3 regions of the Actinoplanes sp. NPDC051405 genome follow, and region 3 is predicted to be linked to each of the others. Evidence: riboswitches for the same ligand, from Rfam matches in the RefSeq annotation. Region 3 holds a riboswitch; each other region holds the start of a gene.
What was found. A riboswitch is a leader RNA that binds a small molecule or an ion and turns the genes downstream of it on or off. The one in region 3 is predicted to bind cyclic di-AMP.
Positions count from the first base shown of each region.

Region 1: linked by a shared signal. The riboswitch ahead of ACZ6S4_RS18885 (coiled-coil domain-containing protein) and the one ahead of ACZ6S4_RS43835 (C40 family peptidase) in region 3 are both predicted to bind cyclic di-AMP.
Region 2: linked by a shared signal. The riboswitch ahead of ACZ6S4_RS44310 (C40 family peptidase) and the one ahead of ACZ6S4_RS43835 (C40 family peptidase) in region 3 are both predicted to bind cyclic di-AMP.

Region 1 is NZ_JBVJIR010000008.1:105,532-115,582, forward strand. It holds gene ACZ6S4_RS18850 (glycerophosphodiester phosphodiesterase family protein) at 1-579, opposite strand, end outside; gene ACZ6S4_RS18855 (response regulator) at 644-1,288, opposite strand; gene ACZ6S4_RS18860 (sensor histidine kinase) at 1,310-2,449, shown strand; gene ACZ6S4_RS18865 (TetR/AcrR family transcriptional regulator) at 2,452-3,060, opposite strand; gene ACZ6S4_RS18870 (ABC transporter permease) at 3,230-4,126, shown strand; gene ACZ6S4_RS18875 (ABC transporter ATP-binding protein) at 4,131-4,907, shown strand; gene ACZ6S4_RS18880 (coiled-coil domain-containing protein) at 4,938-6,023, opposite strand; cyclic di-AMP (ydaO/yuaA leader) riboswitch at 6,027-6,176, opposite strand; cyclic di-AMP (ydaO/yuaA leader) riboswitch at 6,455-6,590, shown strand; gene ACZ6S4_RS18885 (coiled-coil domain-containing protein) at 6,596-7,612, shown strand; gene ACZ6S4_RS18890 (glycoside hydrolase family 65 protein) at 7,676-10,042, opposite strand.
Region 2 is NZ_JBVJIR010000040.1:936-10,986, reverse strand. It holds gene ACZ6S4_RS44355 (HD domain-containing protein) at 29-748, opposite strand; gene ACZ6S4_RS44350 (MHYT domain-containing protein) at 792-1,718, opposite strand; gene ACZ6S4_RS44345 (GPGG-motif small membrane protein) at 1,923-2,066, opposite strand; gene ACZ6S4_RS44340 (metallophosphoesterase family protein) at 2,179-2,922, opposite strand; gene ACZ6S4_RS44335 (hypothetical protein) at 2,919-3,173, opposite strand; gene ACZ6S4_RS44330 (nucleotidyltransferase) at 3,175-3,759, opposite strand; gene ACZ6S4_RS44325 (dTMP kinase) at 3,887-4,741, shown strand; gene ACZ6S4_RS44320 (SDR family NAD(P)-dependent oxidoreductase) at 4,738-5,418, opposite strand; gene ACZ6S4_RS44315 (sigma-70 family RNA polymerase sigma factor) at 5,968-6,969, shown strand; gene ACZ6S4_RS44310 (C40 family peptidase) at 7,054-7,980, opposite strand; cyclic di-AMP (ydaO/yuaA leader) riboswitch at 8,028-8,162, opposite strand; gene ACZ6S4_RS44305 (DUF3817 domain-containing protein) at 8,373-8,699, opposite strand; gene ACZ6S4_RS44300 (hypothetical protein) at 8,741-9,202, opposite strand; gene ACZ6S4_RS44295 (DUF6158 family protein) at 9,292-9,549, shown strand; gene ACZ6S4_RS44290 (DUF1360 domain-containing protein) at 9,566-10,051, shown strand, end outside.
Region 3 is NZ_JBVJIR010000037.1:29,835-39,885, reverse strand. It holds gene ACZ6S4_RS43850 (aminoglycoside phosphotransferase family protein) at 1-210, opposite strand, end outside; gene ACZ6S4_RS43845 (hypothetical protein) at 362-727, opposite strand; gene ACZ6S4_RS43840 (SRPBCC family protein) at 779-1,399, shown strand; gene ACZ6S4_RS43835 (C40 family peptidase) at 1,453-2,445, opposite strand; cyclic di-AMP (ydaO/yuaA leader) riboswitch at 2,460-2,597, opposite strand; gene ACZ6S4_RS43830 (M56 family metallopeptidase) at 2,733-3,656, opposite strand; gene ACZ6S4_RS43825 (BlaI/MecI/CopY family transcriptional regulator) at 3,653-4,021, opposite strand; gene ACZ6S4_RS43820 (cytochrome ubiquinol oxidase subunit I) at 4,097-5,491, shown strand; gene cydB (cytochrome d ubiquinol oxidase subunit II) at 5,501-6,481, shown strand; gene cydC (thiol reductant ABC exporter subunit CydC) at 6,478-10,051, shown strand, end outside.

The DNA of each region.
Region 1 (10,051 bases), on a different contig from region 3:
GCCGGCCAGCCGTTCGCCCTCGGCCGGGTCGTCGTTCTTGAGGTCGACGAGCAGCTCCCGGCCGGGGAACGCGGTGACGACCTGGTCGAGCGTGGGCAGCAGCCCGGTTCCTGTGCCGCGCAACGGGTAGGTGGCGCCGGCGTCGGCCGTGTAGCCGTACCCCAGGTCGAGCCGGCGCAGCTCGGCGAGCGTGTGTTCGCGCACCTTGCCGGTGCCGTCGGTGCGGCACTCGAGCGTCGAGTCGTGGAACACGGCGAGCTGGTCGTCGGCGGTGACCTGGACGTCGACCTCCAGCATGCCGGCGCCCGCGGCGAACGCCGCACGCATCGACGGCAAGGTGTTCTCGATGTAGCTGTGGTCCGGCGGGTGGATGCGACCGGCGGTGCAGGTGTCGTTCCTCACCCCGTCCAGCAGGAAGGTCTGGGCGATCCCGCGGTGTGCCAGCAGCAGCGGGCGGCCGTCCCCGCCACCCCACAGCGCCGAGCTGTTGCCCACCCAGAGCCCGGCGGTGATCAGCAGGACGACGCCGAGGGTGAGCCAGAGCCGGCGGAACCGGCGCGCGCGTTTGTCGTGGGGCATCCGGGCAGCTTCGCAGCGGGCGAGGCGCGCCGGAACCGGCGAAGGACGTAGCCGGGTTATGTCCTTAGGACAGGTCCCGGGCGAGCAGGGCGGCCTGGGTGCGGCTGGTCACCGAAAGTTTGGCCAGCAGGTTGCTCACGTGGGCCTTGACCGTGCGTTCGGCGAGGGCCAGGTCGCGGGCGATGTCCTGGTTGGTCAGGCCCCGCCCGAGCAGGGTGAGCACCTCGCGTTCGCGGCCGGTCAGGGTGTTCAGCCGGGCCGCGGTGTCCGCCGGAGGCGCGGCGGTGACCGAGGGCCAGAGCAGTTGGGCCGCCGAGGCACTCAGCGCGGTGACCCCGGCGTGCGCGCCGCGGACGGCCGCGGCGAGCTCGCTGCCGCCGGCGTCCTTGAGCACGAAGCCGTCGGCGCCGGCGGCCAGCGCCCGCTGGATGTCCGAGGCCCGGCCGACCGTGGTCAGCATCAGCACTTTGGCCGGCACCTCGGGCAGGCGGGCGCGCACCTGACCCAGTACCCGTACCCCGTCCGCGCCGGGCAGATAGAGGTCGAGCAGGATGACGTCGGCGGTGAGCGGGTCGCCGGCCAGCAGCTCCAGCAGGGCGGTGCCGTCCGGCAGCTCCGCGACCACCTCGAGATCCGGCTGGGCCCCCAGGATCAGGCTCAGCCCTTCCCGGACCAGCGCCTGGTCGTCGACGACGGCAAGCCGGATCATCGGGCCATGGTAAGCAGTCGCATGGCGTTCAGGATCACGGCCGGCCGGCTGCGCGGGCATTGGCAGCCGCTGGTGGATCTCGGCCTGGGTGCGGCGACCGCCCTGCTCTTCGTGCTGTCCGGCACGATCGTCTCGGCGCCGCTCGCGGTGGCCCAGCTGTTGCCGCTGGTCTGGCGGCGGCGTTTCCCGGCCGCGGTGCTGATCGTCGTGGGCTGCGCGACCGCCGCGCACACCACGCTGGGGATGGCCCGCGCGGTCGGCTTCTTCCCCGCCACGATCGCGCTCTACACCGCGGCAACCCACCGCTCACCGGTGATCCGGTGGGTGCTGTGCCCAGCGGTCGGGCTGGTCATGGCGGCCGCCAGCGCGGTCCGGCACGGTCCGGTCGAGGGTCTGCTGATGGCCTTCGTCACCGTGACGGTGGCGTGGCTGGCCGGGGTGGAACGCAGCGAGCACCTGCGCCAGCGCGCCGAGGCGGAACGGCAGCGGGCGGAGGCGAAGCACCTGCGGCTGGAACGCCGGATCGCCGATCAGGCGACCGCGGCCGCCGAGGACCGGGAACGCCTGGCCCGGCGGGTGCACGACACGCTCGCGCAAACGGTGACCGTGATGCTGCTCCAGACCGAGGCGCTGAAGGCGACCACGCCGCTCGGCGACGCCACCCGGGACCGTCTGGACGTGGTGCTGCGGGCCGGCCGGGAAGCGTTGACCGAGGTCCGGGCCGCGCTGGCCGACGCCGACGACCCGGACCCGGCGACCCGGCTGGCGGCGCGGCTGGAGACCCTGGGCGCGGCAGGGCTGCGCCTGGCGGCAGACCCACCGGACCTGCGGAACGTGCTGGCGCCGCCGGTGCTCGCGGTCGCCGACCGGTTGATCGGCGAGGCCGCGACGAACGCCCTGCGCCACGACGGACCCGGCGCCCTGCTCAGCATCAGCACCGAGCACGGCGCGGGGACGCTGATCCTGCGGATCACCAGCGAGCCCCCGGACCCGCCGCGATCTCGGCCCGGGCGGGAGGCCGGCGGCTTCGGCCTGCTCAGCCTGGCCGAGGACCTCGCCCGGTACGGCGGAAGCCTGGTCCACGGTCCACGCGCCCCGGCCGGCTGGCGGATCGAGGCGTCGTTCCCGCTGCGGGTGGGGAACGCCGTCGCGGGCCGATGACCTCAGTGCGCGGGGCGGGTCTCCTGCAGCGCACGCAGGACGGCGTTGCTGAGGTTCTCGAGGTAGTCGTCGTCGATCGGGGTGCGCGAGACCGCCAGCCGCCAGTACAGCGGGCCCAGCATCATGTCGACGGCCAGGTCGGCGTTCGTGCCGGGGGGCAGCTCGCCGCGCTCGACGGCCTGTCCCACGATCTTCTCGCCGACGGCCAGCTGGTGGGTGCGCAGCGCCCGTTGCAGCGTCTCGGCGATCTTGGGGTTGCGGGCCGCCTCGGCCATCAGGTCCGGGATGATCTGAGACGCGATCCGGTGCTGCAGGGCCCTGCTCACGATGAACAGGAGCAGTTGCAGATCGCCGGAGAAGCTTCCGGTGTCGGGCATCGGCACGCTACGCTCCGCCACGGCGGAGACGATCTCGAGGACCATCTCCAGCTTGTTGCTCCACCGGCGGTAGATCGCGGTCTTCCCGACGCCGGCCCGGCGCGCCACCGCCTCGATGGACAGGCGCCCGTAGCCGACCTCGGCCAGCTCGTTCATGACCGCGTTGCGGATGGCCGCGGTGATGTCCCCGCGGAGCACCGCCGCTCCGGCGGGTGCACGTTTCGCTGTAACCACGAGTGCACTATACGCCAGGACGCAACGGTTGCGTTCCGGCGCTAGTTCGGCTACTTTCGGGGCTGACGTCGATACGACGCCGTTCCATCGCGGCACACTGTTTAGTGTGTTCCCGCGCAAGTCATCCAGGTCCCCCATCCCCAGCGGACCGACCAGATCGGAGCGCCCCATGCCTCAGACGGCGGTCGCCGATTCCGAGACCGGCCTGACGCTCAAGGAGCTGGCCCGTAAACACGGGCTCAGCGCCGCCGGGAAGCTGCCTTCCCTGCCTGAGTACACGCGTCAGCTCTGGGCGTACCGGCACTTCATCGCGTCGTACGCCAACGCCAAGGTTGCCTCGTCGCTCGGCAAGACCCGGCTCGGTGTCTTCTGGCAGGTGCTGACGCCGCTGATCAACGCGGCTGTCTACTACTTGATCTTCGGCGTGATCCTGAACACGAAGAGCGGCGTCGACAACTTCGTCGCGTACCTGTGCACCGGCGTGTTCATCTTCGGCTTCACCCAGTCCACGGTGTCGGCGGGCATCCAGGCGATCACCGGCAACCTCGGGCTGATCCGGGCACTGCACTTCCCGAGAGGCAGCCTGCCCCTGGCCATCACCATGGTCGAGGTCCGCAACACGCTCGCCTCGCTGGCCGTGCTGATGGTCATCGTGGTCGGCTTCGGTGAGCCGATCACCCTGGAGTGGCTGCTCATCGTGCCGATCTTCCTGCTCCAGGCCGTGTTCAACGCCGGCCTGGCCCTGGCCGGCGCCCGGCTGGGCAGCAAGATCCCGGACGTCCGGAACCTCATCCCGTTCGTCATGCGGATGTGGCTCTACCTGTCGGCCGTGCTCTACCCGGTCACCCGCTTCACCGACCACCTCAGCGGCTGGAAACTGACCCTGGTGGAGGCGAACCCGATGCTGGTGTTCATCGACCTCATGCGGCACGCGCTGATGGAGGACGTGCCGCTCGCGGCGAGTCCCACGGTGATGTGGCTGGAGGCGCTCGCCTGGACGTTCGTGGTGGGTCTCGGGGGTTACGTCTACTTCTGGCGCGGAGAGAAGGGCTACGGCCGTGGCTGACAACATGACCGGCGGCGACCGGCGCGATCCGACGGTCATCGTCGACGACGCCCACGTGGTCTATCGGATCCAGCAGTCGGCGACCCCGGGCACCGGCAGCCCGCTCGCCAGCTTCAAGCGGCTCGTCACCGGCACCAAGCCGGCGACCATGCGTGAGGTGCACGCCATCAAGGGTGTGAGCTTCGTCGCGTACAAGGGTGAGGCCGTCGGCCTGATCGGCACCAACGGCTCAGGCAAGTCCACGCTGCTGCGGGCGATCGCCGGGCTGCTGCCGGTCGAGCGCGGTGCGATCTACGCGGCCGGCCAGCCGTCCCTGCTCGGCGTCAGCGCGGCCCTGATGAACGACCTGCCGGGTGAGCGCAACGTGGTCCTGGGCTGCCTGGCCATGGGCATGTCCCCGGCCGAGGTCAAGAGCAAGACCAAGGACATCATCGACTTCTCCGGCATCAACGAACGCGGTGACTTCAGCTCGCTGCCGATGCGGACGTACTCGTCCGGCATGGGGGCCCGGCTGCGGTTCGCCATCGCGGCCGCCAAGCAGCACGACGTGCTGCTCATCGACGAGGCGCTGGCCACCGGCGACGCGAAGTTCCGCCGGCGCAGTGAGCAGCGGGTCCGGGATCTGCGCGCGCAGGCCGGCACCGTGTTCCTGGTGAGCCACAGCGAGCAGTCGATCCGCGACACCTGCGAGCGGGCCATCTGGCTGGAGTCGGGCCTGATCCGCGCCGACGGCCCGACCGATGACGTGCTGAAGGAGTACGAGGCCTACGTCAAGCGGTAGGCCCCGCACTCCCGTGATCAGCGCATCAGGTCAGCGCATCGACAGGTGCACGTGGTTGGTGTGGTCGCTGCTCGGGTCGCCACCGGCGCCCGAGTACGACTTCCAGCCACTGCTGGGCAGCCAGATCCGCCGGAACCAGATGACATAGAGCACACCCAGCCGGCCGGCGTTGTTGATGAAGTAGTTCGCCAGCCGGTTGCCGTAGTCCCGGCTGGCCCCGGTCGCGTCGCCGCCGAAGCCACCCTTGTCGGCGGCGAAGTCACAGGCCCGGCCCTTCGGATGCTCACCGCTGTTCTGCTGGCGGAAGCAGGCGACGAAGCGGGTGAAACCGTCCTTCTTCGCTTCGTTCATCGCGTGCAGGGTGCGCGGCGTGATGCATCCCGAGGTGGTCGGGTCGTTGGCGCTGCAGGACTCGCTCGGCAAGGAGCCGTCCGAGTTGCGTGGCGCGGCCGCGGCCAGCGCACTGCTGCCGCCGTCACTGGAGGAACCGCCGCCGGACGACGAACTGGTGGACCCACCGTCGGCCGCGCTGGCGGCGTTGGCGGCCTTGAGCGCGTCCTCGGCCTGGTTCTTGCGCTTGGCCATGACGGTGAGCTGGCGCTGCTGCTCGCGGACGGCGGTGTCGATCGCCGTCTTGGCCTGCGCCTGCTGGTCCCGGCTGTCCTTCAGGTCGCGCACCGCACGGTCCTGCTTGACGGCGATGGTCTCCAGGGTCTGCGCCCGGTCCAGCATGCTGCCGGTGGAATCGGCGGTGATCATCGCCGACATCGGCCCGAGCCGCCCGGTGCGGTACGCCCGCTGGACGATCTCGTCCAGCGCCGCCTGCTTGGGGCCGAGCTGGGTGTCGAGCTCCTTGAGCTTGGCGGTCAGCTGCTGCTGGCGCTTCTTGGAGCGGTCCAGTGCCTCCTTGGCCTCGACGAAGCCCTTGGACGCCGCCTCGAGCTGCTTGATGAGGGACTTCGAACCGCCCTCGCCGTCGTCGCCCGAGTCGCCCGGCGCGGCGAAGGGGCGGGGTGCGGCGGTGGCGGAGGTCGGGGCGGCGAGCGCCAGCCCCGAGGTGGCGACGAGGACCGCGAGCACGGTCGCTAATCGCCGGCGGACAGGGTTGAGCCTCACGAACATTCCTTCCGTCGGCCGCCGACCGAGTTAGCTGACGGGTTCGGGACGGAAGCGATCCCTACCGATCGCGCGGGGGTGCGCGGATCGGATTCACCCCATTACTCAAGTGGTTCCCCGGCTCGCCGTGCGGCGATTAGGCGGCGGTCTGCGCTGAGACCGTGACGAACACTACCCATCAATGCTAGGAATCGACAGTCGTCACACGGTGCGCAATGGATCGTGCACTGATGGTGAGCAGTTGCCGGAAAGAATGCAACGACTCACATTAATGCGTCGTTACGGGCTATGACCTGCGTCATTCCATCGAGCGGTGACGGAAAGTCGTTGCCCGGTAACCCTTTTACCGTTCGCGGCAGCGCTGTCAGTTCGGCCGTTGTCAGGTAAGCTGGCCGCCGGTCACTGCCAGAAGGCGCTGCCCCCAAGGCGCCGGCAGCCCACCATCTAATCGTCGCAAGATGAGCCGGGGAACCACAGAACTACCGGGGTGAATCCACGAGTCAGTGGTAGGGATCGCTTCCGTCCCGAACCCGTCAGCTAACCCGGCCGGTGGTCACGCGGAAGGATTCTGAATGACGGCAAGACCCCGCCGGTGGCTGATCCTCGCCCTGGCACCGCTCGCCGCGGTCACGATGATGCTCGTGCCCGCATCCCCGGCGAACGCCGGTCCGGACGGCACCAACTCCACCGCCGACGACGGCGACGACAACCCGCTGCTGAACGACGTGCTGGACTCCACCGGCCGGCGCTATCTGACGGCGAAGGCGGCGGTCGCCAAGTCGACCAAGACCCAGCTCGGTCTCGCCCTCAAGGTCAAGAACGCCGAGGCGAAGCGCGACCTGCTGCTGCCCGAGGTGGGCGCGGTCGCCGCTCAGCAGTACCGCACCGGCGGCATCTCGACCATGGGCTTCCTGCTCAACACCACCAGCCCGGACGGCTTCCTCAAGAAGGCGGTCTCCCTGGAGGAGATCAACGCCCTCAACGACGGCAAGCTGCGCGAGCTGGACCAGGCCATCGACGAGGTGACCGCCAACAAGACGCGCCTGGACCAGGAGGTCAAGGCGCAGAAGCAGAACCTCGCGCTGATGGAGAAGCAGAAGGAGTCGGCGGAGAAGGCGCTGGCCCAGGTCGGCGGCAAGTCGGTGACGGGTGGCTTCGTGGTCGCCAAGTCCCGGGTCGCCGCCCCCGCACCCCGCAACTCCGACGGCGAGTTCGGCCCGGAGTCCTGCAACGTCGACGACCCCACCACGGGCGGCTGCATCACCGCGCGGACCTTCCACATGTACAAGGAAGTGAAGAAGGCCAAGTTCAACCGGTTCGTCGGTTGTCACCGCAACGGCGGCCCGTTCGAGCATCCCAAGGGCCGCGCCTGCGACTGGTCCCTGCAGAAGAGCGGCTTCGCACCCTGGCACAACCAGGACACCCGGGAGTACGGCAACAACCTGATGGCCTTCCTGGTGCGTAACGCCGACCGGCTCGGCATCCTCTACGTCATCTGGAACAAACAGATCTGGTTCCCGGCCACGGGCTGGAAGTCGTACCACGGTCCCAGTGATCACACGGACCACGTACACGTCTCGATGCTTTAGCGCGGCAAGCGCAGAGAAGCCCCCGTCCTCCTCGCGGAGGACGGGGGCTTCTTCGTTGCGGAATCAGACCCCGGTGGCCCGGCGCACCGGGGCGCGACCGGCCGGCTGGCTGGGCGCGGGTCCCGTCGGCGGCGCCGGCGGGATCGGCAGCACGACCGGCTTCACCTGGGTGATGGTGACCTCTTTGCCGTGGTGCAGCAGGTCCAGACGCGCCGAACCACCGCCGTTGCGCAGCGAGTAGGTCACCTCGTCGGCCGTGACCTCCACCCGCAGCCGCAGGCCGCGCCAGAGCAGCGAGAACTCCAGCGCGTTGATCCGGCTGGGCAGCCGGGGCGCGAAGGACAGCTGCCCGTTGAAGTCACGCATGCCGCCCAGGCCCGCCACCAGGGCGATCCAGGAACCGGCCAGGGACGCCACGTGCACGCCGTCCCGGGCGTTCTGGTGCAGGTCGTGCAGGTCCATCAGGGCGGCCTCGCCCAGATAGTCGTGGGCCAGCTCCAGGAAGCCCACCTCGGCGGCCATGACGGCCTGGATGCAGGCCGACAGCGACGAGTCCCGCACGGTACGGGCGTCGTAGTACGCGAAGTTGCGGGCCTTCTCCTCGGGGGTGAAGGCATCACCTCGCAGGTACATCGCCATGACCAGATCGGCCTGCTTGACCACCTGCTTGCGGTACAGGTCGAAGTACGGGTAGTTCAGCAGCAGCGGGTACGCCTCCGGCGGGGTGTTCTCGAAGTCCCACTCCGCCAGCCGGGTGAAGCCCTCCGACTGCTGGTGCACGCCGAGCTCCCGGTCGTACGGGATGTGCACGGAAGCCGCCGCGTCCCGCCACGACGCCGACTCCTCGTCGTCCACGCCCAGCTTGCGGGCGAGCTCCGGGTGCCGCTTGGCCGCGTCCGCCGCGGCGAACAGGTTCTGCTGCGCCATCAGGTTGGTGTAGACGTTGTCGTCGACCACGGCCGTGTACTCGTCCGGGCCGGTGACGCCGTCGATGTGGAAGCGGCCGTGCCGGTCGTGGTGCCCGAGCGAGCGCCACAGCCGGGCGGTCTCGACGAGCAGCTCCAGGCCGTAGTCGCGCTCGAAGTCCAAGTCGCCGGTCGCCGAGACGTAGCGCCGCACGGCGTCGGCGATGTCGGCTCCGATGTGGAACCCGGCGGTGCCGGCCGGCCAGTACGCCGAGCACTCCTGCCCGCGGATCGTGCGCCACGGGAAGGCCGCGCCCTGCAGGCCGAGGGTCTGCGCGCGCTCCCGGGCAAGATCCAGAGTGGAGTGCCGCCAGCGCAGCACGTCCGCCGCGGCGGCCGGCTGCGTGTACGTCAGGGCGGGCAGCACGAAGGTCTCGGCGTCCCAGAACGTGTGACCGTCGTATCCGGGGCCGCTGAGGCCCTTGGAGCCGATCGGTCGTTGCTCGGCCCGGGCGCCGGCCTGCAACGTGTGGAACAGGCCGAAGCGGACGGCCTGCTGCACCTCCGGGTCGCCCTCGACCTTGACGTCGGAGTGGTCCCAGAACGCGTCCAGGTATTCCCGCTGCGCCTCGACCAGGCCCTCCCAGCCATCCAGCCGGGCGCTGGCCAGGGCCGCGCCGACCTGGTCGCGCACCGCGGGCAGCGAGCGGTTGCTCGACCAGCCGTACGCGGCGATCTTGACGACCCGCAGCTTCTGGCCCGGCTCCAGCTTGCAGGCCACCGTGGTGCGCAGCCAGTCCGGGTGGCCCTCGGTGGTCACCGCGTGCTTGCCCGGCGTCTCCACCACGTGCTCCATCGCCGCGGCCATCCGCAGGTCACTGGCCTTGGTGCGGTGCACGAGCAGGCCGCCGGTGCGCTGCTCCAGCATCTCCTCGGCCTGCAGCGGGTGGTCCAGCACCGCCGCCACCCGCGGGTCCTTGCTGGTCGCCGGGAGCTGCTCGTTGGCCACCAGCTCGGACTGCAGGATCAGCCGGGCGGAGGCGTCGAGCGGCTCCACCTCGTACAGGAAGGCGACGATGGCGCGGTGGGTGAACGACACCATGCGTACGGTGCGCACGCGGATCGCCTGACCGGAGGGTGAGACCCACTCCACGATCCGCTCGAGCGTGCCCGCGCGCAGGTCCAGCGAACGCTCATGGGAGCGCAGCTCGCCGTAGCGCACGTCGAACGGCTCGTCGTCGACGAGCAGCCGCATGAGCTTGGCGTTGGTGACGTTGACCATCGTCTGGCCCGACTCGGGGAACCCGTAGCCCGCCTCGGCGTACGGCAGCGGCCGCAGCTCGTAGAACGAGTTGAGGTAGGTGCCGGGCAGGCCGTGCGGCTCGCCCTCGTCCAGGTTTCCCCGGATGCCGATGTGGCCGTTGGCCAGGGCGAAGACCGACTCGGACTGAGCCAGCACATCCAGGTCCAGCCGGGTCTCCCTGATGTGCCAGGGATCGACGGGGTAGGCCCGTTCACGGATCACGGTGGTGCC
Region 2 (10,051 bases), on a different contig from region 3:
CTAACGGCGGCGGGGCGCCGGACCGTGGTCAGCCGTCCAGAATCGCGGCGAAGCGTTCCTCCGCTAAATCGAGTTGGTCCAAGATGTGGTCCTTCGCGGCGACGGACAGCGGGGTGTCCGGGCGCCCGACCAGCTCACGCAGCTTCGGCACCAGCGGCCGGTACTTGATGGCCGAGCTGCGAGCCTTGTCATATGTGGTGTGGATGACCCCGACGCCGTTGTCGGTGAAGTCGGAGATCTTGATGATCCGGGCCCACGGGTCACGGTCCAGATTGTCGGCCACGTGGGCCCGGTACTGCTCGTGCTTGTCGCGTTCCGGGTCGTACTCCGGGTTGGTCACCGACCGGACCAGCTCGGCCATCCGCGGGTTGAACCGCCGGGCCAGCTCGGCCACCGCGGCGTCGGTCAGCGTCTGGTGCCCGAGCGTGGGGTCCAGGCCGGCCAGCTCGGCCGGATGGTCCTCGACGGCGTCGTGCAGCAGGGCCGCCGTGAGCACGTCCACGTCCCGGATGCCGTAGTAGCGGATGATCCGGATCGCGACCCGGAGCAGATGGTTCAGGTACGGCTCGCGGACCCGCCGGTCGTCGGCGTGCAGCCGGGCCGCCAGCTCCAGCGCCTCCTCCAGCTGCCGCCGGTCGTCGGGCGGGAACTCGAGCAGTTCGAGGGAGAACCGCTCGCGCAGACCCGCCTCGCCGTACACCTCGGTGATCGCGTGCAACGGCATCGACAGCAGCATCCTTGGCGCCATGCCGATCAGGTATACCGGACGCGGCCGCCGCGTGGGTCCGCGATCAGGAAGGGACGTCGATCAGCGGCTCGTCGAGCAGCGGCTTGGGGCGCAGCGGGACCGGGCGCGGCGAGGGCCGGGTGCCGGGCGACGGGCGGCTGCCGGGGGCGCGCCGCATGGCCGACATCGACGCCTGCTTGAGCGACCAGGGGTTCTCGGCGTGCATCCCGCGGCGCGGCACCCCGTCGCCGAAGGTGAACTCCTCGTCGGTCATCGCCTGCAGGGCGCTCAGCGCGACGCCGAGGATGAGGGCGGCGCTGACCAGCGTGATCGGCACGATCATCAGCAGCGGCTTGATGCCGCTGACGGCGGTGGAGACGGTCGGGCTGAGCTCGACGGACATGCTGGCCATGCCGGTGTAGTGCATGCCGAAGACGGCCATGCCCATCAGAAAGGCGGCGCCGGTCATCGCGCCCATGCCCTTGACCGAGACGGCGAACCAGAGCGCGGCGGCGCAGGCGACGACCGCGATGATCGCGGACGCGGCGACCAGGACCGGGTTGAAATGGATCTTGCCGGACACGTGCAGCCCGGCCATCCCGGTGTAGTGCATGGCCAGCACGCCGATACCGGTGAAGAAGCCCGCCACCGCGATCTTCGGCAGGCTGCGCCGGCCGTGCCCGACGACCATCAGCCCGAGGCCCACGGTGACCACCGACAGGCCCAGGCTCGCCATGGTCACCCAGGGGTTGTACCGCACCGGGCTCTGCGGCACGTCGAAGCCGAGCATCGCGGTGAAGTGCATGAGCCAGATGCCGGCGCCGCCGATCGAGAAGGCCGCGATGACCAGCCAGCGGTTGCGGCGGCTGCGGGAGCGGGCGCTGCGCGCCCGGCCGGTGGCGAGCAGGCCGAGGAAGGAACCGAGAACCGCGACCAGGTACGCCGCGATCGGGTTGAAGGCTCCGTAGGTGAAGTGATGGACCTCGGCCACTTTGTCGTCACGCCCTCACGAACATCGGGAACAGTTCGCTGAGGATTGAGCCATAGGTCCGATGTGGGACATCGCACCTCGTGTGCGTCCCGCTACGCAAAGAGAACCGGGGCCACCGTATGACTGCCTGCGAGAGGTAGCCATACGGCAGCCCCGGTGCGGTCGTCGTGACCGGTCAGGAAACTGCCGGGGGGTAGGAGGGTTTTAACTGAAGATGCTGACGCCGCCGGGGCCGACGAGAAGACCGACGACGATGAGGACAACGCCCCAGAGGATCTGCCGCCGGAACAGCGCGAGGATGCCGGCGACCACGAGGATGACTGCGAGGATCCAGAGCAAAAGTTCCATGTCGATCTGGTACCCGAGCGCCGAAAATCCAAAACCTGGGGTCCCGGCAACCACATCGGCCCCGTTCCTGCCCTCGACGGGGCGGGAACGGGGCCGGTCGGCCACCGCGACGTCAGACGGTCGCGAGACCGGCGTCGACGTCCTCCGAGAGCAGCTGGTAGACGTTGTACGCCTGCTTGATCACCGGGTGCGCCACGTTGCGGACTGGCACGCCGCCGGGCGTACGGCCCCGCTCACTGCCGTGGTGCGCGTGCCCGTGCAGGGCCAGCGCCGTCGGGGCCGAGTCGATCGCCTGACCCAGCAGGTACGACCCCAGGAACGGATAGATCTCGAGCGGCTCACCGACCAGCGTCTCGGGCACCGGGGCGTAGTGGGTCAGTGCCACCAGGGCATCGCAGTCGAGCCCCCGCAGCGCCGCACCGAGCCGCTCGGCGATCGCCTCGGTCGTACCGACGAAATTCTTCATCTCGCGCTCGCCGAACGAGCTGGCGCACGCCCCGGCGAACCCGCCGCCGAAGCCCTTGGCGCCGGCGATGCCGAGCCGGTGACCGTTGATCTCCAGGACGGTCGCGTCGCCCTCCAGCACCGTCATGCCGGCGTCGCGGAGCACCTCGCTGAGCGCGTCCTGCTGGTCACTCTGGTGGTCGTGGTTGCCGAGCACGACGACGACCGGTACGCCCAGGTCGCCGAACTCGGTCGCCATGCACTTGGCCTCCTCGACGGTGCCGTGCCGGGTCAGGTCCCCGGCGATCAGCAGCGCGTCGGCGGCACCGGGCAGCTGTTCGAGTGCGGGCCGGTAGCGGCCCAGGACGTCCTTGTCGACGTGGACGTCGCCCACGGCGGCGATCCGGATCATGAGATCTCCTCCACCTCGCTGGGCGCCGCGGCGCGCACGATGCCGATGTCGCAGGCGATCTCCACGTCCGGGAAGTTCGCCGTGATCTGCCGGCAGATCTCGTCGCGCCGCTGGGCGCTCTCCACCTCGCCGCCGAGCACCAGCAGGTGCTCGCGACGTTGCAGGGTGATGCCCTGCTCGGCGATCGCGCCGTTCTCGGTGAGCAGGCGCTGGATCTCCGCCTCCACGTATTCGTCGAGCTGTGGTGTCATCTCAACCCCCCACTGTCAGACGTGCTTCCCCCGGCTGTGCGACCACGTCCAGGCGGTCGAGCAGGACCAGGAACGCCTCCGCGTACGGCGACTTCGCGGTCTCCTCGCGGACCCTGTCCCAGTCGATCTGCTCGCGCAGGGACCGGGCGACCGGCAGGCCGGTGGCGAAGTCGCAGTAGTGCTGGGTGTAGCTCAGCAGCTTGTGCACCATCAGCTGGGTCGCCGACAGCACGGGCATGTTGATCGCCTCGACCGGGCGCATCACGGTGTCCCGCAGCGTGGCGTCGGTCACCGGCGACTCGACCGGGCGGTAGATGAGGTCCACCATCCGGCCCTCGTCGAAGACCTTGACCAGCCAGTCCTCAGGTGGCTGCTCCACCTCGAAGCCGACCGCGGACAGCTCCTCGAGCGCCCGGGCCTTGTCCTGCTCGCGGATCAGGAAGTCGACGTCGTGATCGCTGGAATGCCCGCCGTGGGCGTAAACCGCGAAGCTGCCGCCGAGCGCGAACGGGACTTCCGCCTGTTTGAGCACGGAGGCAACCCGTTTGAGCGTGTTGACCAGGCCCTCGTCCACCCGGTGCGGCATGGCGGTCTCCCTGCGTCGATTGATGTGCGTTTGGCACTTCCGGTCTACCCGGAGCCGGATGCCTTCACACCAGCAGCACGCCTCGGGCCGGAACCGAGCGTGACTGGCCCGGGTACCGTTGGTGGGTATGGTCCCTGACCTCGGTTCCGCCCGCCCCGCTTTCGACGATCAGCACCCGGTCCGGCACCACCCGGTCACCGCCGTCCGCCCGCTGCGCACGGTGGCGCTGGTCGGCATCGACGGCTCCGGCAAGACCACCCAGGCTCACCAGCTGGCGACCGCCCTGGCCGCCCGGGGCCTGCCGGCGACGTACCGGCGCAACGCCGGCGGCCGCCGCTGGTTCGGCCGGCTGGCCACGGCGCTGGGCCGGCGCGACGGCGAGCACCTGCTCGGCCGTAAGGCGATGCTCTTCGTCGAGTCGGTGCTGCGCTGGCTCGCGATCCTGCGCACGCTGCTGCGCCGCACGGTCACGGGCGAAATCGCGATCATGGACCGGTACGCCGTCTGCCAGTACGCGAGCATCCGCGCGCACGCCAAGACCCCCCGCCCCGAGCGACTGAACAGGGCCGAGCGCCGCGCCCGCCTGGCCTACCGGGTGTTCCCCGCGCCGGACGTGACGTTCCTGCTGGCCGTGGATCCCGCCGTCGCGTACGAGCGGATCGAGCGGCGAGGCTACGACCACGAGGAGATGGACTACCTGCGCGCGGCTACCGCTGCGTACGAGTCCCTGCCCGAGCACCCCACCTTCGTGGTGATCGACGCGAACGGCACTCCGGAGCAGGTGCAGCAGGCTCTGCTGGACCATCTGCGGGCGTGGCTGCCCGCGCCGGTGCCGGCGGTGGTTCCGCTGCCCCGGGTGCCTTCCGGCTCGCGGGGACCGGCGACGATGCTGGTCGCCCACGCCCGGGCGCTGCTGGTGACCGTGGCGACCCTGGCCGCGGCCGCCTCGGTGCTGACCTACCAGCTGGCGGAGGGCTTCTAGGCCCGGCCGTAGACGGGGATGGCGGCACCGCTGGTCGGCGCCGAGCCGTCCCCGGCCAGGAAGCCGATCACCTGGGCGATCTCGGCCGGGGTGACCCAGCGGGAGAAGTCGGCGGCCGGCTGGGCGGCCCGGTTGGCCGGCGTGTCGATGACGCTGGGCAGCACGGTGTTGCAGCGCACCCCGCTCTTCTTGTATTCGACGGCGACCGCGTTCGCGAAGGCGAGCACCGCGGCCTTGGCAGTCGCGTACCCGGCCGCTCCGGCGAACGGGGCGACCGCCGCGCGCGACGAGACGCACACCACCGAGCCGCCGCCGGCCGCCACCAGGTGGGGCAGGGCGGCCGCGGTCACCAGGTACGTCGGGCGCAGATTGGACCGTAGGATCGCCTCGAAGTCCTCGATCGGCGTCTCGTGCACCAGCCCGCCGCCGGCATATCCGCCGGCCAGGTTCACCACCGCGCGCAGCGGTGCGTCGGACTCCGCGGTTGCGACGGCCACCGCGGCGGCGACAGCATCGGGGTCGCTCAGCTCGGCCGTGACCGAGACCACATCTTTCGGCAGTCGATCGGCACCGGCCCGGACCGGGGCGACGACGCGCCAGCCCTGATCGCGCAGCACATCGAGGATGGCCCCGCCGAGCCCGCCCGCTCCACCCGTAACCAGCACACTGCGCTCCATACCGTGAACCGTAACGGTGTGTTTTGCGTCACGGTCGCCGGGACTCGATGGAACGGCCGGGGCGGCCCGCCGAACGGCCGTCATTCCCGCGTGGGTCACCCGTACGGGCGAGTGAACTGGGGCTTGTCGTGCCGCATCGTGGCAGGTGGTCCCGTTCGCGGTCGGCGACGGGAGCTTTCGCCGTGGCGTTTGGGTCAAGCCGGACGGCAACCTGTCGATGCTGGACGTGAACCCAATCGGCTACCAGCCCGTACTGGGTAGTGATGAGCATCGCAGCGGAATCCGTGATGCCCGTCGCTGTGACGAAGAGGGGCCGATGGTGTCATGAAGCGGGCACAGGGTATGCGTCTCATCACGCATCCACCGGCGGGTGCTGCTCCGAATACCTCTGCGAGAGCCCTCTTCAGTAAGTATGCACGCGGCTCTCAGCTGATGCTCAGACACTCGTGACACTTTCGACTCACCAGCCGGAATCAGCGCAGGGCGCCAACTGTTCAGGTATGTGTCAGCACCGCAATGCATGAACTGCGGACGTTACGGGGAGGGCTGATGGACGCAGGTATTGCCCGTAACAGGGTTAGTGAAGGCAATGAGGGGACCGTGGGCAACGTGGAGAAGAACACCGTGATGAGGACCGACCAGGTCGCCGAGGAGCGCGACCTCGTCGGAGTCTACCTGCACGAAATCTCCCGGACGCCGCTGCTGGATGCTGCCAGGGAGGTCGACCTCTCCAAGGCAATCGAGGCCGGCCTCTACGCCGAGCACCTGCTCGACACCGGCGAGGTCCGTCGCGGCGTGAGCCGGGAAGAGCTGGAGCGGCTGGTCACCGAGGGCAAGCGGGCGAAGGATCTCTTCATTCGCGCCAACCTGCGACTGGTCGTGTCGATCGCCCGCCGTTACGTGCGCTCGGGCATGCCGATGCTCGACCTCATCCAGGAGGGCAACACCGGCCTCGTGCGCGCCGTCGAGAAGTTCGACTACGAGCGTGGCTACAAGTTCTCGACCTACGCGACGTGGTGGGTCCGCCAGGCCATCAGCCGGGCCATCGCCCAGCAGGAGCGCACCGTGCGCCTGCCCGTGCACCTGGTCGAGGACGTCAACCGGATGCGCAACGTCACCCGCCAGCTCGTCCGCGAGCTCGGCGCCGACCCGGAGCCCGCGCAGGTCGCCGCGGCGCTGGGCGTGACGGTGGAGCGCGTCACCGAGCTGACCCGCTGGGCCCAGGACACCGTGTCCCTGGACACCCCGGTGGGCGACGACGGCGACACCAACCTCGGCGACCTGGTCGCCGACAGCGACGCGCCGTCGCCCGAGGAGATCGTCCTGACCGCGCTGGAGCGTCAGCGCATCGAGGGACTGCTGAACCACCTCGACGACCGTTCGGCGGGCATCATGCGCGCCCGGTACGGCCTCGAGGACGGTCGCGAGCACTCGCTGACCGAGGTGGCGTCGCGGTTTTCGCTCTCTCGGGAGCGCATCCGCCAGCTGGAGATCCAGGCGCTCGGCCGGCTGCGTGAGCTGGCCCGGGCCGAGGGCCTGCAGGCCGCGTAAGGCAACCGCCAGTACGGCGAAAGGCCGGTGACCCCTCAGGGGACACCGGCCTTTTCTCGTGCCTGCTGAAGCGGGTGACCCGGCTCAGGTGACCCGGCCGTAGCCGTTCGGGGTCATGATGTCGATCGTGCGCTTCTTGACGGGCTGGCCCGCGCGGGAGGCGTCGATGATCTGGCCACCGCCGACATAGATGCCGACGTGTCCGTTGCTGCGGTAGAAGACCAGGTCGCCCGGCTTGAGCTCGGACCGCGAGATCCTGGTGGTCGCGCTGTACTGCGCTGCGGCGTTGTGTGGCAGCGACTTGCCGGCGGCCCGCCAGGCGGCGGAGGTCAGGCCCGAGCAGTCGTAACCGTTCGGCCCGTCCGCGCCGTAGTCGTACATGACGCCGAGGGCGTTGTAGGCGAAGGTGACGGCCTTACCGGCGGAGCCCGCGATGGACGGGATGTTGCCGGTGTACTTGCTGGCCTTCTCGGTGGGCGAGCCGTAGGCGGCGGTGCGCATCGCGTACAGCTTCTTGAGGTCGCCCTCGATCTTCTTCTTGCGCGCGTTGAGGGCCTTGGCCTCGGCTTCCTGCTTCTTCTGCGTCGCCTTGAGGGCGGCCTGGCGCTCGGCGAAGTTCTCCGTCGTCGCGCGGTACTCCGCGATGTCACGGCCGCGGCTGCGGGAGATCTGCTCGAGGATGCTCATCCTGTCCATGAGGTTGTCCGCGCCCTCGAGCACGACGTTCATGGTGCCGATGTTGCCGGTCTTGTACGCCGACGCCGCGATCGCGTCCATCTGCGTGCCGGCGGCCTCCAGCGCGGCCTTGGCCGGGGCCAGCGATGCGGCCAGCTTCTTTTCCTGGTCCTTGGTCTGCTTGAGGCTGATGTTCATCTTGTTGTACGACTCGACGACGTCCTCGAGCTGATCGGACGCCTTGTCGATCTTCTTCGTCAGCTCACTCGTCGACGGTTCCGCGTGTGCGGCGGTCGCGGTGGTGCCGGTGATCGCGATCGCCAGGGCGGCAACCACCAGCGCACGGAGCCTCGTGCGGGCGTGTGGCAACGGTTTGTGGCCTTTCTTCCGCTCGGGCCGCCTACCGGGTTAGCTGACGGGTTCGGGGCGGGAAGAAGGCCCCTACCGCTCGCGCGGATTCACCCCGGTGCTGCTTCGGTTGGTTCCCCGGTTCGTCGTGGCGGAGGCGGTGACCGTGGGGGATCTGGTCGTCCGTTTCCGCCGGCGAGGATTCGGCGGCGTTGGCCGGCGCCACCGAGGGTGTGGCTGCGGACCGGACCAACCGCATTAACTTATCGGCGCGCGGCATTAACACAAGAGCCCGAAGAGTGACTTGCGCCAATGATCACAAATAAGAGAATGATCCCGATAACGGCGGGCAACAAATCCGTTCCGCAGCGTTACTTTTTCTACTCTGCCATGGCCGGCGGCGAAGTGCGCGTGGCCGGGACCCACTTGTGCGAGACGACCCGTTCGGCCCAGAAGGAGAGGAACGGGATCGTGCCGGCCAGCATCACCAGCAGCATCCGGCCCAGCGGCCAGTGTGCCCGGCGGCTCAGGTCAAAGGCGGCGACCAGGTAGACCATGTACAGAAAGCCGTGGAACGGGCCGATGGTGGCCACCACGGTGTCGTTGTCACCCAGGTACTTCAGCGGCATGCCGACCACCACGAGCGCGATGAGGACCACGCCGACGATCCAGGCGATGATCCGGTAGCGGGTGAGGGCTCCCTGCATAGTGCACGTCCTTGAACTCGCTGGAACTGGGCGGTCTGGACTCAGCCGGCGCTGGCGCGACGGCCGGGATAGTCGCTCGGCCGGGCTCCGGGGTGGGCGGCCAGCCAGCCGAGGTAGTCGTTGTAGGCGGCGAGCTCGGGATCGTCGTCGTCGGCCGGCGCCACCTGCGCCACCGGTACGCGGACCGGGCGGCGCACGGTCACCGGGGCGTCCTGCCGGGGCACGGGCTGCTGCGCCGGCTGCTCCTCCGACTGCGGCTCGGCCTCTGCCGGCCCGTCCTGCTCGGCGGCGCGGGCGGCGCGGCGCTCCTGCTGGACCTCGCGGTACCAGATGAACACCACGAAGACGGCGAACACCGGCCATTCGAAGGTGTAGCCCCAGCTGAGCGAATTGCCGCCGGTGGCCCGGCTGAACTGCCACCAGCCCAGGGCCAGGAATCCGGCCACGAGCACGAGCGCCAGGATGTGGCGCGCGATCCACGCGGGGGTCCACAGCCCTTTCATGTCCCTCAGCGTACCGGCGGGTTTGGCGGCAGGGCGCACGGGCAACCCCTTGCAGCAAGCACTGAGCGACCGAGGAAGGGAGCGCCGTCATGACCGACGCCCGGCTCGACTCCGCCGGCGACGAGACCGTCGTCTCCGAGAACGGCATCGACCCCGCGGGGCTGGCCGACGACGATCTGTTCCGTGAGCTGGCCAGCCTGCACCGCACCCGGCTGCAGACCCTGCGACACGGCCCGGACGCCGCCCTGGCCAACCATCTGCGGCGGACCGAGGAGCTGGAGAACGAGTACCTGTCCCGGTACGCCGGCCGTGAGGTCGATCCCGGCCGGCTCACCCAGGACTTCTGAGAGGAACCCGGATTTCATGATCTCCTCGGTACGCGGCCGGCTGAACCGGCTGCGGCGGGACTACGCACCCCACGAACACCGGCCGCTGGACGGTTACGTGGCCACGATGGGGGCGTTTGGACTGCTCGCCGGCAGCCTGGCCGCCGCGGCGAAGCTGACCGCGCGCCCCGTACCGGATCGCCCGGCCACCGCCGACATCGTGCTGATCTCCATCGCGACGCACAAGCTGAGCCGGCTGATCGCCAAGGACGCGATCACCAGCCCGCTGCGCGCGCCGTTCACCCGCTATGCGGCGCCGGCCGGCAGCGGTGAGATCAACGAAGAGGTACGCGACCAGGGCAGCACCCTGCGCCACTCCGTCGGTGAGCTGCTGAGCTGCCCGTTCTGCCTGGCGGTGTGGGTGGCCACCGGGCTGACCAGCGGTCTGGTATTCGCACCCCGGCTGACCCGGCTGGCGGCCACCGTTTTCACCGCGACGGCCGCGTCCGACTTCCTGCAGATG
Region 3 (10,051 bases):
CGCGGCCAGGCCGAGCTTGAGCACGGCCGGCGACCCGTCAGCCCGCCGCGCCGGCGCGACATAGTTGAAACTCAACGGGTACGGCGCACCGACCGTCAGCCCCCACTCCCGGGCGACGTCCTCGACCAGGGCGGGCAGCTGCGCGAGCCAGCGCCGGCCGTCGTCGCCCCAGTTGCCGGTGACGTTGCGGACGAAGGCAGCGGGAAACATGCCCCCAGTCTCGCAGCATCATGATCGGACACATCGGAGCCCGCGGTGTGCGCTCGCCGTCGCGACCGCGGACCGAGATGCGGCCTTGACGGCTATGTCGCTCGGGCGGGGCCTCGCCGGCTCCTGACGAAGTCCATGTATTCGTCGCCGGCTACCGCGTGGTTGACCAGCGGTCGGAGCGGGCGCCGGTGAGGCGTTCGGCGAGCGACATCGCTTCTTGCTCGTCCTCACTGCGGCCGATTTCCCGGCCCTCGCCGACATATGCCTCGTCGACCGGGTCGAGCGAGATGAGGTTGGGCAGGTCGCCCACCTCGTCGTCATCCGGGTCTCGCACGGTGTGCAGCGAGACCCGGTACTGCCCGCCCACGGGGCCGATCTCCACCCACCGGATGGCGGGCTCGCCGCCGATCACGGTATCGCCGAGGAACTGTTCGATGCCGTTCCCGCGACGCAGGGCGCCGGTGGCGAACTGCTGGGCCGATCTCTCCTCATACCAGCTCTGGCTTATATAAGTCACGGCTGGCATACTGGCTCGCGTCCAGAACGGCGCGGCATGAGGAGGACCACCATGATCGAGATCGCTGAGCAGCTCGAGGCCATTCGGCGCACCGTCAGCAGGGGCCCGATCGAGGGTGGCGAACGGGTCACCGTCCTGCTCGGCCGGGTCTATGACGGCGCGGTCGAGGACGTCTGGGCGGCCCTGACCGACCCGGAGCGGATCAGGCGCTGGTTCTACCCGGTCAGCGGTGACCTGCGGGCCGGCGGCAAGTTCCAGCTGGAGGGCAATGCGGGCGGTGACATCCTGGCTTGCGAACCACCGCGGTTACTGCGGCTGACCTTCGGCGGGCCGCTGAGCCTGGTGGAGCTGCGCCTGTCCCCGGACGGCGCGGAGCGGACCCGGCTCGAGCTGGAACACACCGTCCCCATCGAGATGGCCCGCAGCGGCGCGGGGGCACTCTATGTCGGCCCCGGCTGGGACGGCGCGTTGCTGGCTCTGGGGCTGTTCCTGCAGGGTGTTTTCGCCGAGGACCCGGTCGCCGCGGCCAACTCGCCGGAGGCCCGGGAGTTCACGCTGCGGTCGGTGCACACCTGGGTGAGTGTGATCGAGGCGTCCGGCACCGCGGGACCGGAGGACATCGCCGCCGCGAAGGAGATGGCGCTGGCCCAGTTCGCCCCGGAGCAGCCCTGAACGGAGAAAGCCGCCACGGAGGTGGCGGCTTTCCGTCGTGCGTGGTGCGAGCCTCAGCCGGTCGGGCGGCGGATGCCGGTGATGGCCCCGCTGCGATCGATCGACGCCATGCGGACGTGGTCGCCCGTGTGCGGTGCGTGCACCATCGTGTTGCCGCCGACATAGATGCCGACATGATGGACCGGACTGCCGTAGAAGATCAGGTCGCCCGGCTGCAGCTGGCTGCGGCTCACCGCCCGGCCCGCGTGGATCTGGTCACCGGTGAAGTGCTCCAGGTGCACCCCGGCCACCGCCCAGGCCACCTTGGTCAGGCCCGAGCAGTCGTAGCCGCCCGGCCCTTCCGCACCGAAGACGTAGGGCTTGCCGATGAGGTCGCACGCCTTCTGCGCCGCCCGGCCACCCTTGTCGTCGGTGTAGTCGACCGGGCACGGGCCGGTCTTGAACGGACCGTCGGAGACGCCGCTCGCGCCGTACGCCCTGATCCGCAGTTTCTGCAGCTCGTCGACCTTCTTCTGGATGTCCTTCTTCTGCTGGGCCAGCGCCTTGTCGCGCGCCGCCACGGCTTTGGTCAGGGTGTCCAGGTCGCGCTTGTCACCCGCGAGCTGGTCGCGCAGCTTCGCGGCGCCCGAGACCGACTCACGCTGGTGCCGGCTGATCTGGTCGAGGAACGTGAGCTTCTCGGTCAGAGCGGTCGGCGAGCCACTGACCACCATGGCCTTCATGGCGCTGGGCGAGCCCTGCATGTAGGCCTTGCCCGCCATGTTGCCCACCTGCGACATGGCCAGGTCGACCTCCAGCTCCAGCGGTGCGAGCCGTTTGTCGATCTTGCGGAGCTGGGCCTGGTTCTTGAGCAGCTGGTTGTGCACGTTGTTGTACTGCTCGATGACCGGTTCCAGCTTGTTCCACTGCTCGTCGATCTGCTTTTCGATGCTCGACGGGGACGGTGTCGCATTCGCCACCCCGGGAGTGAGAAGAATCCCGACCGCGATGACGGCGCAGGCGATGCTGCGCAGAATTGCGGCGCTGCGCGCCTCAATCCGTTTCACGTAGGTGCAGTGTCCTTTCTTCCCTCGGCCGCCGACCGGGTTAGCTGACGGGTGCGGGCGGGAAGCGCGCCCGGCCACCGTGCTGCTGGTGGCTTTACCCCAGAACTGCTGGGTCCCCGGTTCGTCTCGCGACGATTAGGCGGTGGCCCGTCAGTTCGCCCGGGTTGGGACGAGGGGGGACTGCCGAGCCGGGCATTACCGTACTCCCGATCAACGACGAATTGAACCCGGCGGTATCAGGACACACTGCGCCGAACATTGATTGACGCAGCGTAAGAAATTGGCCGTCAAAGCGGCCATGCCGAGAGCGCCCGGTCCAGCCATGGCAACACCAGAATCACCGTGGGTAACACCACCAGACCGACCGCGCCGGTGGCCGCGGCCAGGGTCAGGCCCACGGTGACCGGGCGCGGATCACTGATATTCAGCCGGTCGAGCCGGCGCCGGCGCTCCGCTGCCGCGCTGCCCAGCTCGGCCGGGGCGTCCGGGCTGACCGCGTCGCTGAGCAGCGCCAGGGCCGTACGCAGCGGCGCCGAACCGCACCGCCGCCGGGCCGCGTCGTCGGCGACCATCTCGAGCAGCAGGTGTACGGCGTCGAGCGGCGCCCGGCTGCGCAGTGGCCGCGGCACCGCCCGGTAGAACGCGGTGAACGACTCCATGACCACGTCGTGCCGGTGCCGCAGGTGGGTCTGCTCGTGCGCGATGACCGCGGCCACCTGCTCGGCGTCGAGCACCCGCAGCGCACCGTCGCTGAGCACCACCCGCGGCGAGCGGCCCGGTAGGCAGTACGCGAACGGCAGCGGCCCGTCCAGCACCCGCAACCCGGCGGGCACCTCGACCGGCAGCTCACCGTGGCGTTCGGCACTGTCCAGCAGGTCGACCAGCAGCCGGTGCCGGGACCGGCGCGCCCGGGACCGGATGCTCACCCGGACGAGCGACACCAGCAGCCGCACGATGATCACCGTGGCCACGACCAGCGCGAAGATCAGCGCCGCGGCCCCCACCGGACGGTCGGAGCCCAGCTCGCTGACCAGCTCCTGCGGCCCGGCCAGGACCACGCCCAGCGCGCAGAGCACCCCCGTGAGGGTGATGCTCTGCCACAACGCGACGGCGGCCGCGGGCGCCCGGTCGGTCCAGCGCGCGCCGGCCAGGATGCCCGGCACGACCAGCGACAGGGCCAGCCCGAGCGCGCCGAGCAGCAGGGCGGTCACGGCGCTACGCCCGGGTCCTTCCGTGCCGCCTCGATGGCGGCGGTCAGGGCCGACGGGTCGATCCGGCCGACGAAGTGGGCCAGGGCCGCGTCGCGGACGCCGTCGGGGGCCGCACTGAGGGCGTCGAGCATCAGGGCGGCGGTCATCTCCTCGCGCGACTGCGCGGGGGCATAGCGGTACGCCCGGTCGGCGCGCTGCTGGGTGACGACACCCTTCTTGGCCAGCCGGTCCAGCACGGTCATCACGGTCGTGTACGCCAGCTCGCGGTCGCGGCTCAGCCGTTCGTGCACCTGGCGCACGGTCAGCGGCTCGCCGGCGTTCCACAACTGCGTCATGACCTCACGTTCGAGGTCTCCCAAAGCCATGTGACCCACTCTACTGCACAGCGTCGTACTACGGGGCGTAGTATCTACTACGGAACGTCGTAGAGGGGGCCATCCGTGGACGTGCTCGAGCTGACCCGGCTGCAGTTCGCGGTCGTGACGATCTACCACTACTTCTTCGTGCCGCTGTCGATCAGCCTGGCCGGCACCGCCGCGGGCCTGCAGCTCGCCTGGCTGCGCACCGGCCAGGAGCGTTACCTGCAGCTCACCAAGCTGGTCGGCAAGCTGCTCATCGTCACCTTCGCGGTCGGCGTGGTCACCGGGCTGGTGCAGGAGTTCCAGTTCGGCCTGGGCTGGAGCAACTTCGCCCGGTTCTACGGCGACGTGTTCGGCCCGACGCTGGCGATCGAGGGCATGCTCGCCTTCTTCCTGGAGGCGACGTTCCTCGCGCTCTGGTACTTCGGCTGGGACCGGTTGCCGCGCAAGCTGCACGCCGCCACCATCGTCATCGTCGCGGCCGGCACCGTGATGTCCGCGTTCATCATCCTGGCCGCCAACTCGTTCATGCAGAACCCGGTCGCGTACTCGCTGGACCCGGTGACCGGGCGGGCCCACCTCGACGACTTCGGCGCGCTGCTGCTCAACAAGGTCAACCTGGCCGCGTTCCCGCACACGCTGGCCGGGGCGGTCATGGCCGGCGGGTCGCTGCTGCTGGCCATCGGCGTGTGGCGGCTGCGGGCCGGGGGTGAGGCGGCATTCCGTACGCTGGCCCGGCTCGGTGCCTGGCTGACGCTCACCGGTGGCGCCCTCACCGCCCTGACCGGCGACCACCTCGGCAAGGTCATCACCGAGGTGCAGCCGATGAAGATGGCCGCCGCCGAGGCCCTGTACGCCACCACCACCGGCGCGCCTTTCTCCGTCTTCGCGGTCGGCGGCCCGGACGGCGGCGAGCCGTTCTTCAGCCTGGAGATCCCGCGGCTGCTGTCCATCCTGGCCAAGGGCGACCCGGGCGCGACCGTGCAGGGCATCGACGATCTCCAGGCCCAGTACGCCGCCCAGTTCGGCCCGGGCAGCTACATCCCGATGATCCCGGTGGCGTTCTGGACGTTCCGGCTGATGATCGGCATCGGCATGCTGGCGGCGGCCGTCGCGGCGTACTACCTGTGGACCACCCGGCGCGACCGGCAGGCCCACCGGCTGCTGATCCGCTTTCTGCCGCTGATCCCGATCCTGCCCGCCGCGGCCAACACGTTCGGCTGGATCTTCACCGAGACCGCTCGCCAGCCCTGGCTCGCGTTCGGCATCTCCCGGGTCGCCGACGGCATCTCCCCCGGCCTGACCAGCGGCGAGGTGCTCGTCTCCCTGACCGGCTTCACCGTCGTCTACGGCATCCTCGCCGTCGTCTGGCTGCGGCTGGTCCGCCACCTGTCCCGGCAACCGCTCGAAGCCGCCGCGCCCGCCGCAGCCGCCGGCGAGCAGGCCCCCGAGCGCGAACCCGTCCCGGTCTACTGAGGAACTGCCATGATCACTGTCTGGTTCGCGCTCGTGGTGCTCTGCTGGGTGCTGTTCTTCGTCCTGGAGGGCTTCGACTTCGGCGTCGGCCTGCTCTCCCCGGTCGTCGGCCGCGACGACCACGAGCGGGGAGCCGTCGTCCGCACCGTCGGCCCGTTCTGGGACGGCAACGAGGTCTGGCTGGTCGCCGCGATCGGCGTGACCTTCGCGGCCTTCCCCGACTGGTACGCCGCCCTGCTCTCCGGCCTCTACCTGCCGATGGTCGCCCTGTTGCTGCTGCTCGCCGTCCGCGGGGTGGCGCTGGAGTTCCGGGGCAAGGGCGACGGGCCACGCTGGCGCCGGCGCTGCGACGCGGCCCTGGCGGCCAGCTCGGCCGGCATCGTGCTGCTCTGGGGAGCGGTGCTGGGCGTGCTCACCCACGGCCTGGCCCTCGGCCCGGACGGCCAGGTCACCGGTACGGGTCTGAGCCGCAGCACCGCGGCCTTGCTGAGCTGGCCGGCCCTGGCCGGGGCGGGTGCGGCCCTGTTCGCCGCCCTGCTGATCGGGGCGATGTTCCTGACCCTGCGCACCACCGGCCCGGTGCACCTGCGGGCCCGCCGGCTCGGCGTCACGCTGGCCACCGGCGGCACCGCCGTGCTGGCCGCGATCGGCTTCGCCACCGAGTCGCGGCCGGCGCTGGCCGCGGCCGCGCTCTGCCTGGGCATCGCCATGCTGGCTCGCAACGGCCAGGAAGCACTGGCCTTCGGCGGTACGGCGCTGAGCATCGCCGGCGCCGTCGTCACCGTCTTCACCGTGCACGGCGACGTCGTGCTGCGCAGCACGCTGGACCCGGCCTGGTCGCTGACCATGACAGGCGCGGCGGCCACCGACTCGGCGCTGCGGCTGATCAGCGTCGTCGGCGTGGTGGTGCTCCCCGGCGTCCTGGTCTACCAGGCGTTCTCCTACTGGGTGTTCCGGCGCCGGGTGGCCAGCGAGCGGGTGCCGTCATGAGCCGTGGACCCCTCGACCCCCGGTTGCTGCGGCACGCGCGCTCCAGCCGTACCGGAATCGGGATCTCGGCCCTGCTCGGCGCCGGCCAGGCGGCCGCGACGGTGGCCGTCGCCGTCGCCCTGGCCCGGATCGTCACCGGCCACGACGCGCTGGCGCTGCTGGCCGCGGCCTTCGTGCTGCGGGCCGCGCTGACCTGGGCGGAGCAGGTGGTGGCCCAGCGTACGGCGGCCGCGGTCACCGACGAACTGCGCCGCTCGGCGCTCGCGGCGGCGCTGGACCACGGTCCCGCCTGGGTGGCCCGCTTCGGCGGCAACCGGCTCACCGCCGTGCTGGGTAGCGGCCTGGACTCGCTGCGGCCGTGGTTCTCCGGCTACCTGCCCGCGCTGGTCCTCGGCGTGGCGCTGCCGCCGCTGGTCATCGTCGCGATGGCCGTCACCGACCTGACGTCGGCGCTGATCGCCTTGGTCACGCTGCCACTGATCCCGGTACTGGGCGCGCTGATCGGCTGGGCGACCCGCGAGCGGGCCCAGCGGGCCTGGGAGGCCGATGCCCGGCTGGCGGGCCACTTCCTCGACGTCGTACGCGGGCTGGCGACCCTGCGGGTGTACGGCCGCGCCGACCGCCAGACCACCGTGGTACGCGACATGACCGACCGCCACCGCACGGCGACCCTGCGGGTGCTGCGGGTGGCGTTCCTGTCCTCGACCGCGCTGGACCTGGTCGCCACGCTGTCCGTCGGGCTGATCGCCGTCGAGGCCGGGCTCCGGGTGGCCGCCGGCGACCTGACGCTGGGCCCGGCGTTGCTGGTCATCCTGCTCGCGCCCGAGGTGTACCGGCCGCTGCGCGAGATGGCGGCCCGCTACCACGCCAGCGCCGACGCGTCGGCGGTCATCGCGGACGCCGACGAGATCCTGGCGCCCTCCGACGCTGATCCTGCGTTCCTGCCGACCGGTGCGGTGCTGGCCGCGGCTCACGACGGGCGCTTCGGCGCCGGCGGCGACCGACCGGCCGTGTACGCCGCCCGGCTGCGGGTGCGGCACCCCGGATCCACCGTGGACGCGCTCAGCCTCGACGCGCTGGCCGTCCGCGAGGGAGAACTGGTCGCCCTGCGCGGACCGTCGGGTGCCGGCAAGACCACGGCACTGCGGGTCCTGGCCGGGCTGCAACCGGCGGTCACGGGACGGGTCGAGCTCAGCGGTCCCGGCCTGCTGTACCTGCCCCAGCGCCCGACCCTGCCGCACGTCCGCACGGTCGCCGACGTGTTCCCCGGGACCGGCCCGGACGCGGTGCGCGAAGCACTGCGCACGGTGGGCCTGGACACCGAGGTGGAACCAGCGACGGTGCTGGGCGAGCACGGGGCCGGAGTGTCGGCCGGCCAGCGGCAGCGGCTGGCGCTGGCGGCTCTGCTGCGGGCGGCCGGGCGCGCACCGGCGGTGCTGCTGCTCGACGAACCGACCGCGCACCTCGACGCGGAAGCCGAGCGGCTGGTGATCGGGCGGCTGCGGGCGGCGGCGGATCAGGGGTGCGCGGTGCTCGTGGTCGCGCATCGGCCCGGGCTGCTGGCCGCGGCCGACCGGATCATCGACGTCACTCCCCCGCCGCCCGACGTCCCGCCGGTATCGGGGCCGATCAGCCATGGCGGCCCGCATCACGCCGACGGCCGGGCCGTTCCGTCGGCGTCCGGCTTCGCCGCCTGGCCGCCGCCGGGCCCGACAGAGCCCGACTCCGCCTCGGCAACGCCGCGTGCGGGCCTGGGCCGGTTGCAGGGGGCCGCGGCCGCCCAGGGCCAGGCCGGCAAGACCGACCCGCCGGCTGTCGTTCGCGTCCCCGCGGCCGCGCCGGACGCCGTACTCGCGGCCGCGCCGGACGCTGTACTCGCGGCGGCGCCGGGCGCTGTTCCCGCCCCTGCGGCCGGTGGGTCGCTGGTGGCGCGAGCTGCCGGGTGGCTCGTGCGGCGCCCCGGCACGGCCGTCGGGTTCGGGGCGGCGTCCTGGCTGGCCGGGATCGTGCTGACCGGGGCGGCCACCTGGCTGCTCGTCCGGGCCGCGACCCTGCCGCCCGTGCTCACCCTGTCGACGGCCGTCGTGCTCGTCCGGGGCAGTGCCGTCGCCCGGCCGCTGCTGCGCTACGTCGAGCGGCTGGTCTCGCACGACGTGGCCTTCGCCCGGCTCGGCGAATGGCGGGCGCGCGTCTTCGCCGACCTCATCCCCCGGGTGCCCGGCCCCCGGCTGCGCCGCCGCGGTGACCTGCTCACCCGGGTCGGGGACGACGTGGACGCCCGCGTCGACGGGCTGCTGCGGGGACGCCTGCCCGCCCTCGCGGCGGCCCTCACCCTGGCGCTCGTGACGGTCACCGCCGTGGCGGTACTGCCCGCGGTCGCGCTTCCGCTCGCGGCGGGACTGCTGATCAGCGGGGTGGCCGCTCCGGCGCTGGCCGCACGGCAGGCGAGCCGGCTCGACGCCGCCACGGGTCAGGCTCGCGCCGAACTCCGGGACGCCGTGGTAGAGACCGTCGACGGCGTCGAGGAGCTCGCTGTGGGGCATCGGGGCGGGGACGCTCTGGCCGTACCGGATCGGCGCAGCCGGGTGCTGGCGCGGCTGGAAGCGCGGGCGGCCCGCTCGGCCGGTGCCGCCGCCGCGCTCGGCCTGCTCGGCTGGGGCGTCGCGGTGACCGGGACCGCACTGGTGGCCGCCCGGAGCGGGTTGTCCGACGAGTGGGCCGCTGTGCTGCTGCTGGCGGTCGTGGCGCTCGGTGAGCCGGTCGCCGCGCTGCCCGACGCCGCCGTTGCCCGGCGCCGCGCGGCCGGTGCGCGTGCCCGGCTCGCGGAGATCGCCGCGCAGCCACCATCGGCCACTCCCGGACCCGCCGCTGCCGCCGGTGCCGCGGGCGCCGCCAGTGTCGCCGGTGCCCTCGGTGCGACCGGTGTGGCCGGTGCCGCCGGTGCCGGTGCCGCTGGTGCCGGTGCCGCTGGTGCCGGTGCCGCTGGTGCCGGTGCCGCTGGTGCCGGTGCCGCTGGTGCCGCCGGGGACATCGCGATCCGCGGCCTGGTCGCCGGCTGGGACCCGGACCGGCCGCCCGCCCTGACCGGCATCGATCTAGACCTGCCGGCCGGCTCCCGCACCGCGGTGCTCGGGCCCTCCGGCGGTGGCAAATCCACCCTCGCTGCCGTGCTGGCCCGGCTGCTGGACCCACGCGCGGGGACGGTCACCGGGGTGGGCCGCAGCGCGCTGGTCGGCGACGAGGCCGACCACGTCTTCGCCTCCACGGTCCGGGAGAACCTGCGCCTGGCCCGCCCGGACGCCACCGACGCCGAGCTGCGCGCCGCCCTGGCCCGGGTGCGGCTCGACCGCTGGCTGGCCGGTCTGCCGCAGGGGCTCGACACCTGGCTCGGCACCGGCGGCGGGACGATCTCCGGTGGTCAGCGCCGCCGGCTGGCCACCGCCCGCGCCCTGCTCGCCGAGCCCGACCTGCTCATCCTGGACGAACCCACCGAGGGGCTGGACGAGGCCGGCGCGGCCGCGCTGATGGCGGATCTGCTCACCGCCACGGACGGGCGGACCGTGCTGCTGC